4 regions of the Sporosarcina sp. FSL K6-6792 genome follow, and region 4 is predicted to be linked to each of the others. Evidence: riboswitches for the same ligand, from Rfam matches in the RefSeq annotation. Region 4 holds a riboswitch; each other region holds the start of a gene.
The links. Region 4 has a riboswitch for S-adenosylmethionine ahead of metK (methionine adenosyltransferase). Riboswitches for the same ligand answer to the same signal wherever they lie in the genome.

Region 1 (3,155 bases), 590 kb from region 4:
AAACCTACCAGTACTTTCAAATTCGCTTGCGGTTTTACAATGTAAGACGGTGCAACAAATTGAGGCTGGAGATCATACGATATTAATAGGCGAAGTATTAGATATTCAGAATGAAAGTAAAGAACCACTTTTGTATCACCGTAGAACTATAGGTGCAATTCCAGAAGAATTTTATAGCTGACAGTGTCTATACAATCTACAGTGTAAAAAGGCGTGTCATCAGTTTAATCTACTGATGACACGCCTTTTTTTCTTGAAAAAGAGGCTCTGTTAAAGTTTAATGTTGATATAGGAAAAAATTAGAACTTCCAATTATCCGGAAGTTCTAATTCGTAGTACACTCTTCTTCTACCGTTGATTGACGTATGCCTGTTGCATCTTAAAGGGTATCTTGCGCTTTTCTCAAGCCAAGGATACAACGTTCTTGCGGACCGCCTTACTGGAGATGGCTAGCACTAGAACTAGGCCCGCCGCCATTAATACACCATCGAGTAGAAGTGGCAAGCCCCAGCTACCGGTGTTATCTCGAATGACTCCGGAGACGACAGGTGAGAGAACTGCTCCGATTTCTCCAATCAAATTGAGCATTCCAAACATGGATCCTCTGCTTTTTTCGGGCGTCAAATCGGAAGCCAGAGCATGTGCCACCGGTTGCAATGCAAAAAAGAATAATCCGGAGACAAACAAAATGACAGACATAACGATGGGGTTGTTATTACCCATCATGACATAGACTGCAAATATAAAAATAGTTACAGTCAGTACAGCGGTTAGTACAGCAAGGACGTTACGTCGCCCATTTGGACGATTGGCCACTATGTCAGAAATTTTGCCGCCAAGAGGAAAACCAATGATTCCGGCCAAACCATTAAACGATGCAATCAAAGCGGCAGCCATTAACGCACCGCCACCGAAATCTTTGACGATAGAGACGGACCAAAATCCGTAAAACCATAGATGCCACATGATAGGGATAAAGAATAAGTACAATAAGAAAAGATTCTTATTCGCTATTAACGGTTTTATTTCAGACTTCTTCGTTGTGTATAAATAAAGTATTAAGAGCGGACAAAGTGCAACAAGAATGACCGCAATCGCGATAGAGGACAGACCTAGTTTGACGGAAAAATAATAGATGCCCATCACTATGACAAGAAAAACGGCGGAGTACATGGACATGTACAATAGCCCTTTGCCAAACTGTGCTTTAATACCAGGTGAAGATAAATCTACAGAAGCACTTGAATCGTTTTTGGGCTTCATATATTTAAATAGTAGGAGTGCAATAATGAGTGTAATTGTTCCGGTCACGAAAAAAGGAAAGCGCCAAGCCCCTTCACCCATAAATGGTTCTGCGACTGTAATAAGATAAGGGACGCCAAGTGTGCCCGCTGTCAGACCAACAGAAAGTCCGGTAAGCGCCACGCCCATTCCTAATCCAACTTTTTCAGGAGGTGTATGATAGGCAATATAAGAGCGGTCATTCGAATAAAAAACGCCTTCGCCTAGCCCGAGTAGGACTCGGAAAAGAATAAATGCAACAAGGCCCCCCACCAAACCTGTTAATAAAGTGGCGATTCCAGCCCAAACAATACTTAAAATGATAATAGCACGATAGCCAAACCTGTCCCCAAAGTAGCCACCAGGAAATTGCATTAACATAAAACCGGCAAAAAATAAACTACCAATCAATCCGCCAATTCCATGGGGGTTTGCCACGTCTGCAAAAAAAGAAACTTCATTTTCAATCATATATGTAATAATCGGCCCAGTTGCAACCCGGTCAACGTAAGAAACAAACCAACCTAAAAATAACAAGCCCCAAATCGTATGATATCTTTGCAAGCCTTCCTTTTTCATTCCTCACACATCCAATTCTATTGTTAATAAAACAAAATGCCCCTCCACTGTGTTAGTAGAGAGGCATTCGAGAGAAAATACCCTCTCATTTTCCAAAGCATAGTGCTTTGCAGGAATTAGCACCTTATCAACATGATTGTTGAATGGTTGCCGGGTTTCATAGGGCCAGCCCCTCCACCGCTCTTCATAAGAGTTTTATTAGCCTATTTAATTAGTAAAGGTTACTGCCAAACGTCTTGCGCGATAGTTACAACATGACGAACTTTTTCCCATTGTTGTTCTTCAGTTAACTGATTACCTTCTTCTGTTGATGCGAAGCCGCATTGTGGGCTTAAGCATAGTTGATCTAAAGGAACATACTTTGTGGCCTCTGCTATTCTTGCTTTAAGCTGTTCAGGGGCCTCTAATTCGCCGAATTTAGAGGTGATCAAGCCTAATACGACGAAAAGGTCAGGGCGATTGACATGGCGCAACGGTTCAAAACTGCCGGAGCGTTCGTCGTCAAACTCAAGGAAAAGACCGTCAACATCTAATCCGCCGAAAATTGTTTCGGATACATCCTCGTAGCCACCACTAGAAAAATAGGTCGATTTGAAGTTGCCACGGCAAATATGCATCGTCACGAGCAAGTCGGCTGGCCTTTTCGCGATGGATTCATTGATGGCCCGTGCGGATAGTTGTACAAGTTTGTCAGGATCTTGCCCCTTTGCTATCAATGTTTCCCTTCCTTCTTCCGATAAGAAGGAAGCCCATGACGTGTCATCGATTTGAAGATAACGACAGCCCTCATCGTACAGTGCTTGAATTACATCTTGATAGGCAGTAACCAAGTCATCAAATAATTCTTCGTCATTTGCATAGATGCCTTCTTCGAATGTTGCTCTGTGGATCAGCATATTCGGGCTTGGAATCGTGAACTTTGCGACTGCATCACCTGCGATGCTTTTCAGGAACTTGAAGTGTTCAATCATGTAATGGTCGCTAAACCCAATTTTTCCTGTCACTTTAATGCCGTGTGCTTTTGTTACAATACCGTTGAATTGGAGCCCTTTATCTGTTTCGAAAAACTCAACGCCGTCAAAGCCGGAAAGGAAGTCAAAGTGCCACCATTTACGGCGGAATTCTCCGTCTGTCACAGAATTTAGTCCAGCTTCTTTTTGTTTTTCAACGAGCTTTGTAATTTCTTCGTCTTCGATTATGCGTAATTCTTCGGCAGTGATTTCACCGGTTTCTCTTTGCAAACGGGCCTGCTTTAGGCGTTCTGGTCTTAAAAAGCTCCCGACGTGATCTGCTTT
Region 2 (3,155 bases), 600 kb from region 4:
GGAGTCATTCAATGTTGGCTGGAGAGTGGAATGGATAGATCACCACAAGAAATGGCACATATTTTATCACAAACGACGTTTTGGGGCCCTGCTCATGTGGCTGGATTAAAAAAAGGCTAACTACATTAAGCTTAAATAAAGAATCCCTTCAAATTTGCTACGGCGTCTTCGCCTAGTAACTATAGGTATTCATTTGTTCAATATATAGTAAATCGTAAGCATACAAATCAAATAAAAAAGGTATGTATGGTAGGAGCCCAAACATACCTTGAAGTATCATTAATTATCCGGCTACTGGAACATCGTGATTAATAATACGATGGCTCCAAGCAGGATTGAAATCCATGCCAATGCTTTTTGTGGAGAAGCTAAACAGACTAAGCCTAAAACGAGTGCGCCACCACCTAACCAATAAGGAGCATAAAAGAACCCTATAGCCGCTAAAATTATTGCTAACCAACCAATCCAGATGCCCAAGGAAGTTTTCAAGTCAATGACCTCCCTTCAATTTGATGGGAACAACAACTGAGTAAACGGGTCGTTCGTTATTGTTCTTATAGTTTATTATATGCAGGGTTACAGAGGGGACAGTGGTTAATGGACTCATTATTAATATTATTATTATGTGCATTTAGCTCACTTAGGATGGGGGAGTAAGAGCGGTGGGTTATGCAATCAATTCTGGAAAAGGATCAATTGACAAAAGTGACTTATTGGTACCTTGATTGACCTTTTTAAGCTAAGAGGGACGTAAGAATTTAAATGAAGGATGGCGAAAGGCTGTTTAGCAACTATGTTGTTTAAAGTGATAAGCAATAGTCTGAATCTGTAAAATAAATTAATTACTTTCCAAAAAGGTGTTGCTAATTTTCCAACAATGATGTAAAGTCTGTAATAACGTAACTAAGCAAATCCAATTTAATAGTTTTTCTTATCTAGAGAGGTATAGGGACTGGCCCGATGACACCTCAGCAACCGCCATTTTATGGCATGGTGCTAATTCCAGCAAGTTGATAACACGACTTGGTAGATGAGGAGAAGACTTATTCAGATTTAGAGTCTACTTCCTTTATTCAACATAGGAAGAGGCTCTTTTTATTTTAACTAATTTTCCCATTAAGTAACATATTTTGAAGAATGATGAAGAGTATTTCCGGAACGGGACTTTGGGAAAGTGAAAGGAGCAAGTGATAGTCGTGAATTTACTAGATACTATGAAAGAACGAATTTTGATCGGTGATGGTGCAATGGGAACTCTACTTTATTCACACGGTGTGGATCTTTGTTTTGAAGAGCTGAACTTGACACATCCAGATCAAGTGCTTCGCATCCACCAAGCCTATATAGAGGCAGGTGCGGATATTATTCAAACTAATACGTATGGTGCGAATTATATCAAGTTAGCACGTCATGGGTTAGAGGACAGTGTAAAAAAGATAAATAAAGCCGCAGTTCAAATTGCAAAAAAAGCAGCGGGTAAAAATACGTTCGTCCTTGGAACTATCGGGGGTATTCATGGATCTCGAACATCCATTGGAACAAAGGATGAAATCAAGCGCAGTTTTAGGGAACAACTATATTGCTTACTTCTTGAGGGAGTGGACGGCCTACTTTTAGAAACTTATTACGATTTTGATGAATTAACAACCGTGCTCAAAATTGCACGTGAGGAGACAGATATCCCAATTATTACGAACGTTTCAATGCATGAAGCGGGGGTGCTCCAAAATGGAATAGAGCTCATAGATGCTTTACAGCAGTTGGAAGATTTAGGTGCAGATATAGTAGGCATTAACTGTCGCCTTGGCCCTCACCACATGCTGAAGTCATTAGAAACTGTGCCGTTGATGAAGCGTGCTTTACTCTCGGTGTATCCGAATGCTAGTTATCCAGGATATAAGGATGGGAAACTTTTTTACGAAAATGAGCCTGAATATTTCGAGAAGTTCGCGCTGAGTTTTCGGAAGGCAGGAGTTAGTTTAATAGGAGGATGTTGTGGGACGACGCCAGAACATATTAGGGCCCTAGTGAAAGGACTTACAATTCGGGAACCAATTCAAGAAAAGCTTGTTAAGAAGAAGGAGGTAAAGACAGAGGTTGTGGAGTCTGAATTGAAGGAATCTCAACCGCCAACATTGCTTGAGACAGTGAGAAAAAGACATTCGATAATTGTTGAACTTGATGCGCCCAAACATTTAAACACGGGCAAGTTCTTTGAGGGGGCTCAGGCGTTAAAGGATGCAGGCGTGGATGCCATTACACTGGCCGATAATTCCCTAGCGACGCCGAGAATTTGCAACGCTTCAATGGCTTCGCTTGTTAAACAAAAGATTGGTGCAACACCTTTGGTCCATATTACATGCCGAGATCGCAATCTAATTGGATTACAGTCGCATCTCATGGGATTACACACACTGGGTATTACTGAATTGCTAGCGATTACGGGGGACCCTACGAAAATTGGAGATTTCCCCGGAGCAACATCCGTTTTCGATGTGACATCCTTTGAATTGATTCAACTCATAAAGCAATTCAATGAGGGCATTTCAAAGTCTGGAAAGTCATTGCAACAGAAAACATCCTTTACTGTGGCAGCGGCCTTTAATCCGAACGTGCGTCATTTAGATCGCGCTGTGGAGAGATTAGAGAAAAAAATAGAAGCAGGAGCCGACTATTTTATTACCCAGCCTATCTATAGCACGGAGAAGATAATAGAAGTATACGAGGCAACAAAACATATTGAGACGCCAATTTACATCGGAATTATGCCGCTGACTTCATCGCAAAACGCCGAATTTCTACACAATGAGGTACCAGGCATTAAGTTGACGGATCAAGTACGTGCAAGAATGGCTTTATCTGATGGTAATCGTGAGCAGTCTACGAAAGAAGGCTTACAGGTTTCGAAAGAATTGATCGATGTGGCGCTGGAGCATTTTCATGGCATCTATTTAATCACTCCCTTTATGCGCTATGACATGACCGTGAATTTGACGGAGTATATACACAGTAAAGTGGATGTGATTGTAGCAAGGGAGGTGGTCCAAACCGAGAGTATCGTGTATTAAAACAGATTGAAAAAATACTATAAAAAATAAAGGGGCTAACATACAATGGTAAAAGTACAAAGTTCAACTAGTGGATATCCAAGAATC
Region 3 (3,155 bases), 1.1 Mb from region 4:
AAAGTTTGTCTGACTTCTTGATGGTGATTGTTCGCGCCTAAGTCCGGATAACCAAGCGGTCGTACCGCTCATTGCTTCACGGAGTGGAATTACTTTCCTCATATGACAACAACGATCCGGCTGTCTTTCCCATAGTCGATCGCCATACTTGTCAGCTTGTTCCTCAACCGTTAAGCCGGGAGTCTTCATTTCAATTACAAGCTTTGGATAACGTTTCTTTACTTCATCGATTAAGGTATGCGTTTCTTGAAAATGAAATCCGGTTTCGAGAAAGACCACTTTAGCAGTTGGTTTTATTTGCGAGATTAAATCTATCATTACGATACCTTCAACCCCAAAACTACACGCATATACAAGTTCATCGTCGTATTCTCCGTAAGCCCATCGCAAGACGTTTAACGCACCTTTTGACTCGTCATCGATTGGAAAAACTTCACTAGTCTCAGCCCAAGATTTGTACGTCAACTTCGCCATACTAATCCCCCCTCTAAACTCAATAACTCTATTACATTATCTTTTTTTAAAAAAGGCGACTTTAATCTACTATTGATTAAAGTCGCCTCTAATTTTTTAGTCAGCGAATTGTTCGTATGTTCACGATTGTCCATTAGCTTCTGGATTTCCAGTCGGCATGTGATTAGCGTTTATATTAACTTTATTAATCCTATGTGTCAAGTAGGTTTAAATACATTCTATTCCTAAAACCCCAATATGTTACGCATTGAGTAATTTTTTTAGATATAGTTATTTTCTTTTAAATAAGAAACGATGACTTTGACAGACTCTACAATATTTAATTGATTGGTATCAATGATTATTTCCGGGTTAACAGGTTCTTCATAAGGAGCATCAATTCCTGTAAAGCCTTTAATTTCACCCAATCTTGCTTTCTTATAAAGCCCCTTCGGATCCCGTTCTTCACAAGTTTCTAAACTGGCCTTGACGTATATTTCGATAAACTCATCGGATTTGACAATTTCTCGCACCTGATCTCGATCTTCCTGATAAGGCGATATGAATGCTGTCAATGTGAATAAGCCAGCGTCGACCATAAGTTTTGAAACTTCACCGATTCTGCGAATATTTTCCGTCCGATCATTTGGACTAAACCCCAGATTCTTATTTAAACCGTGCCGGACATTATCTCCATCCAGTCGATAAGTGTGAATGCCTTTCGCGTGTAACTCTGTTTCTAGCGCTACTGAAACTGTTGATTTCCCTGACCCTGATAGCCCTGTGAACCAAAGAATAGCACTCTTATGGCCCTTTAGTTCTTGACGATTTTCTTTTGTTACCTCTGATTCATGCCAAACGATATTTGTAGACTCTGTCATTGTTTGCCCCCCTAAATCATTTGTTTCAGTTTAATTTTTATATACAAAAAAGACACCTTTTTCCGATTCAAATAATCGATTAGAAAGTTGCCTTTAGTTGTCTAATTAGCATGTATGAAATTGTTAAAATGATAAATGACTTACAACCTTTACAGTAAAGAAATAAAAAAACCACTTCTAAATAGAGCAAGAAGAGGTTAATAGAATCGAACACATATTACTCCTCTTATCTGCTAAACTTTCGTTTACTGGAATTGGCACAGTACTAAACAGTCTGTTGCCGAGGTTTCATCGGGCCAGTCCCTCAACCTCTCTAGATAAGATATAAACTATTAAGTTGAGACCAATACTACATTATCAAAAATTCAAAGTCAATGACTTATCAGAATTTATTTTCAATCATATCAGTTTAGTTGGAATTAAAGGCGATCTTCTTGCACATATAAAAGGCACTTTAAACTACTTTTCAGTGCGCTAGGAAATATGTTTGTTAACTCTCACTTAACCTTTCGTTGTTCTCATTGGTTTTCTCTATTTCCTTTTCATAATTATTTTTCCAATTAACAAGAAAGATTCCTGCAAATATTAGTAAGCCACCAAAAAGGATAGACCAGGTTAGTCTTTCATGGAGTAAAAACCATCCTGTGAGTACACCGAAGAATGGCGCTAAAAAAAGGAATGCACTAGTTCGTTCTTGATTACCTCTTTGGAGAAGATAAAACCAAATAGAAAACTGAATAATTGAAGCTGCAATGGTAAGCCATAACAAAATCAGGATAGATTGAGTAGTCATTTTAAAGAAAGTCTCTTCCAGTAGTAAGCTTCCCAGAAAGAGAATTAATCCACCAAAAAGCATTTGATAGGCTGTCATTACATACGTATCAAATTTGAAACCATGTATTTTTATCAATAGCGTAGCAATCGCCCATGAAACAGCCGACAAAAGCCCTAATATGGTACCGACTTTAAAGTCAAGATGTGAACCTAACGTGAGAAAAACCCCGATAAAACCTAACAGTACACCTATCCATTGCTGAATATGGTAACGCGATTTTAAAAAAAGCGTCCCAAAAACGACAACGAGTAAAGGATTCATAAACGTTAGGATAGACGTCTCTCCAGAAGTGATTGTACGCAGTGCCATAAATATACAGCCCATTACAAAAGCTGTTTGGAAAAGTCCAATTAGAACAAGCCACAACCAGTCGATTGCTTTTACTGGATGTGGCTTGTTTAAGATTTTAACGATAGTTGCCATAATAATCCCTGCAAGCGTAAAACGCAGAGCGACTAATAGGAGTGGAGATGAATAGGCTAACCCTAACTTCCCTATTGTAAAAGAAGAACCCATTAGTCCAGTCGTCAAAATCACTAACAAGCAAAAACTGATTCGATTCATCCGGTCCCCACCCCCACCCCATTATTACTATAAAACGTTTAAAAGAAAATGCTGATCAATTGATTTCACTTTAAGTTTTCAAAGAATACACGGATAACGTCGGCTCCGCCTAAGAAGGTCCCCAACGTTCCTCCCAAGTTAGTCAAAACGATTACCAACAAGACCCGTGTCACCTTATTTGCCCAAAAACCTTTAATCGTAAAAACATCTGCAGAAAGCGTTTCAAAATCACCAACACTTGGGCGGCGAAAAAATGCTTGAACAATTCCTGAAACCCAACCGGCCGCTATCAGTGGATGCAAGGTAGTAATAGGGGCTGATACAAAGGCCGCTAAAATGGCCAGCGGGTGTCCAAGAGCCACCGCAGCACCAATAGCTGACAGGCTACCTGTCCATAAGACCCAGCTTAACGCTTGATCGAA
Region 4 (3,155 bases):
TTCACCAACGTTTGCTGAACAGTGCATTGGCATAATGCCGTTTTCAGGAAGTAAGTAGTTCATGATTGAGAAGATTGATTTTTTCATTTCGCCAGCGTATTCAGTTCCACCGATAAGAACAATACGTTTTTCCATTGATACGATAATGAATGTCTCTGAATTTGTACCATCGACCACAGGATCCGCTTTAAATGAAGGAGCCGAAACAATTGTGAATTGTGATTCATGTTGTACTAGTTCTTCTTCAGTTGGGCGGATGAACAAGTTGTGAACAAACAGGTTATGCCATGCAAATTCATTCACAACTTGAATGGATAGTCGTGAAGCTGGATCTGCGCCTGCAAAACCTTTGAAGACGAACAGTTCGTCTTTTGTTCTCAAATGAGTGATTACTTTATTATATAATGAATCGAAAATTTCAGAAGAGATTGGACGATTGACGTTGCCCCAATCGATTTTGTCTTTGGAGGACGCTTCCTCGACAATGTATTTGTCCTTAGGTGAACGACCTGTATATTTGCCTGTCTGAGCTGTAACCGCTCCGTCTGATGTCAATTGAGCTTCACCACGTGAAATCGCTTTTTCAACAAGTTGTGGAACTGAAAGTTGAACTTTTACATTTTTCCCAGAAAGAAGTTTGTTGAGGTCATCACTAATTTTCGCAGATATCATAAGTATGTACCGTCCTTTGCATATAGTCCCAATCAATTGGGTGTCATCACATTATTGAATTAGTATAACACATTAAGAATAATAATCTATACTAATTCAAACCTCAAGGATTTATACGCAAAATGGGTAAAAAGATTTGACATGCAACAAGATTTTTCGTAGCATATATAGTTGAACGGATACTCTTATCCCGAGCTGGTGGAGGGGTCAGGCCCTATGAAACCCGGCAACCTGCACAGACGTTTTGTCTGCGCGAAGGTGCCAAACCTGTAGCAAGGCACAGTCCTTGTATGATAAGAGTGAAAGGTGCTTATGAAATCATGCCTTTCCTCATGTATTATTACGTGAGCGAAGGGCTTTTTATATGATATCGCCCTTAATCCTCGTGTATAGAGCTCGCAATGGCTTGTAGTCTTTTCATTTAGAAAAGACTCTACATGGGACATATGAGTACCGTATCAATCTCGTAGGATATAAGGAGGAAATAACATGACAAATCGCCGACTATTTACTTCAGAATCGGTAACTGAAGGACACCCGGACAAAATGTGTGACCAAATTTCGGATGCTATTCTAGATGCTATATTGGCAGAAGATCCAAATGCACGTGTTGCATGTGAAACGACAATTACAACAGGACTTGTCCTTGTTGCAGGAGAAATTACGACGACAACATATGTCGATATCCCGAAAGTTGTGCGTGAAACTGTTAAAGAAATTGGTTATGTACGCGCGAAATACGGATTTGATTGGGAAACATCTGCAGTTTTGACTGCGATCGATGAACAATCAGCCGACATCGCTGCAGGCGTTGACCAGGCACTTGAAGCGCGTGAAGGTTCGATGACAGATGATGAACTTGAAGCAATTGGAGCTGGTGACCAAGGTTTGATGTTCGGTTACGCTTGTAATGAAACACCGGAACTGATGCCGTTACCAATTAGCCTAGCTCATAAATTATCATTCCGACTTGCACAAGTACGCAAAGATGAAACTCTTACGTATCTGCGTCCAGATGGAAAAACACAAGTGACTGTTGAATATGATGAAAACAATAAACCAGTACGCATCGATACAATTGTTATTTCAGCGCAACATCACCCTGAAATAACACTTGAGCAAATTCAGCGTGATATTAAAGAATTCGTCATAAACCCGGTTGTACCAACTGATTTAATCGATGAAGACACGAAGTACTTCATCAACCCAACTGGCCGCTTCGTAATAGGGGGACCTCAAGGAGATGCAGGTCTTACTGGCCGTAAAATCATCGTTGACACGTACGGTGGTTATGCGCGTCATGGCGGCGGTGCGTTTTCTGGGAAAGATGCGACGAAAGTGGACCGCTCGGCTTCATATGCGGCACGTTATGTTGCGAAGAACATTGTCGCTGCAGGACTTGCAGATCGATGTGAAGTGCAACTTGCTTATGCAATCGGTGTTGCACAACCTGTATCGATTTCTATCGATACATTTGGAACAGGCACAGTCGAGGAAAGTAAACTTGTTGAGCTTACGCGTGGACTGTTTGACCTTCGCCCAGCAGGCATCATCAAAATGCTTGATCTGCGCCGCCCAATTTATAAACAAACAGCTGCATACGGTCACTTCGGCCGTACAGACATTGATCTACCGTGGGAACAAACGGATAAAGCTGATGCATTGAAAGAATTAGCAGGGAAATAATGTAGTGTAAACACCGAAAGACAGGATCGCCCTGTTTTTCGGTGTTTTTTCTGTTTAGGATGTTTGATTTAGCAGGCGTCATAGATTGTAGCGAATCTGTCGTACACTCTCATCACACGAGCTATAAACAAATGATACAATTGTTATAAAGTGAAACCTGATCGGAGAGGAGAGTGTGGGGCTATGAGTTTAATAGGTTTGTTACTACTGGTTGGGGTTGTTGCGTTATTTGTGCTAATTGGTTTAGTAATCTTTTTATTTATAAAAAAATAAGAGCTGCCTTCAAAGGCAGCTCTTTTATTATTGTTGTAAACTCTTGTAATACTGCCCTTTTTCCGCATACTCCTGAACAATCCGTTCCATGTCCGCACGATCGTCGTCATTCAGCTCACGCACGACTTTTGCTGGCGACCCGAGTGCTAGCGTATTCGGGGGAATCTTCTTACCAGGCGGCACGAGACTGCCTGCGCCAATGAATGCCCCTTCGCCAATTTCAGCACCGTCCAAAACAATGGAACCCATACCGATAAGCGCTCCTTTTTTTACCGTACAACTATGTAACGTTACTTGGTGCCCAATTGTCACCTCATCTTCAAGAATAAGCGGAAACTTTGGGCTTTGATGAAGGCAGCACAAGTCTTGAATATTTACTTTACGTCCAATAATTGTTGGAGATACGTCACCCCGGATTACGGTATTAAACCAAATTGTCGATTCAGGACCAATTGTCACATCACCTGAAATCGTCGTGAAGTCGCCAATGAAAACGGACGGATCAATTACAGGCGTTTTTCCTT

Region 1: it holds a riboswitch for S-adenosylmethionine, as region 4 does, so the genes downstream of both, MKZ26_RS11930 (MFS transporter) here and metK (methionine adenosyltransferase) in region 4, are expected to answer to the same signal.
Region 2: it holds a riboswitch for S-adenosylmethionine, as region 4 does, so the genes downstream of both, MKZ26_RS11960 (bifunctional homocysteine S-methyltransferase/methylenetetrahydrofolate reductase) here and metK (methionine adenosyltransferase) in region 4, are expected to answer to the same signal.
Region 3: it holds a riboswitch for S-adenosylmethionine, as region 4 does, so the genes downstream of both, cysC (adenylyl-sulfate kinase) here and metK (methionine adenosyltransferase) in region 4, are expected to answer to the same signal.

The regions. Positions count from the first base shown of each region.
Region 1 covers NZ_JBBOSA010000001.1:2,450,393-2,453,547, reverse strand. Annotated here, with positions in the region: gene MKZ26_RS11935 (flavin reductase family protein) at 1-181, shown strand, start outside; gene MKZ26_RS11930 (MFS transporter) at 403-1,860, opposite strand; SAM riboswitch class I at 1,943-2,053, opposite strand; gene MKZ26_RS11925 (5-methyltetrahydropteroyltriglutamate--homocysteine S-methyltransferase) at 2,082-3,155, opposite strand, start outside.
Region 2 covers NZ_JBBOSA010000001.1:2,459,384-2,462,538, reverse strand. Annotated here, with positions in the region: gene MKZ26_RS11970 (TetR/AcrR family transcriptional regulator) at 1-120, shown strand, start outside; gene MKZ26_RS11965 (hypothetical protein) at 292-489, opposite strand; SAM riboswitch class I at 929-1,037, shown strand; gene MKZ26_RS11960 (bifunctional homocysteine S-methyltransferase/methylenetetrahydrofolate reductase) at 1,197-3,068, shown strand; gene metE (5-methyltetrahydropteroyltriglutamate--homocysteine S-methyltransferase) at 3,114-3,155, shown strand, end outside.
Region 3 covers NZ_JBBOSA010000001.1:759,434-762,588, forward strand. Annotated here, with positions in the region: gene MKZ26_RS03810 (phosphoadenylyl-sulfate reductase) at 1-474, opposite strand, end outside; gene cysC (adenylyl-sulfate kinase) at 735-1,334, opposite strand; SAM riboswitch class I at 1,558-1,658, opposite strand; gene MKZ26_RS03820 (DMT family transporter) at 1,825-2,733, opposite strand; gene MKZ26_RS03825 (TraB/GumN family protein) at 2,799-3,155, opposite strand, start outside.
Region 4 covers NZ_JBBOSA010000001.1:1,859,785-1,862,939, reverse strand. Annotated here, with positions in the region: gene pckA (phosphoenolpyruvate carboxykinase (ATP)) at 1-672, opposite strand, end outside; SAM riboswitch class I at 855-972, shown strand; gene metK (methionine adenosyltransferase) at 1,162-2,358, shown strand; gene MKZ26_RS08885 (gamma carbonic anhydrase) at 2,659-3,155, opposite strand, start outside.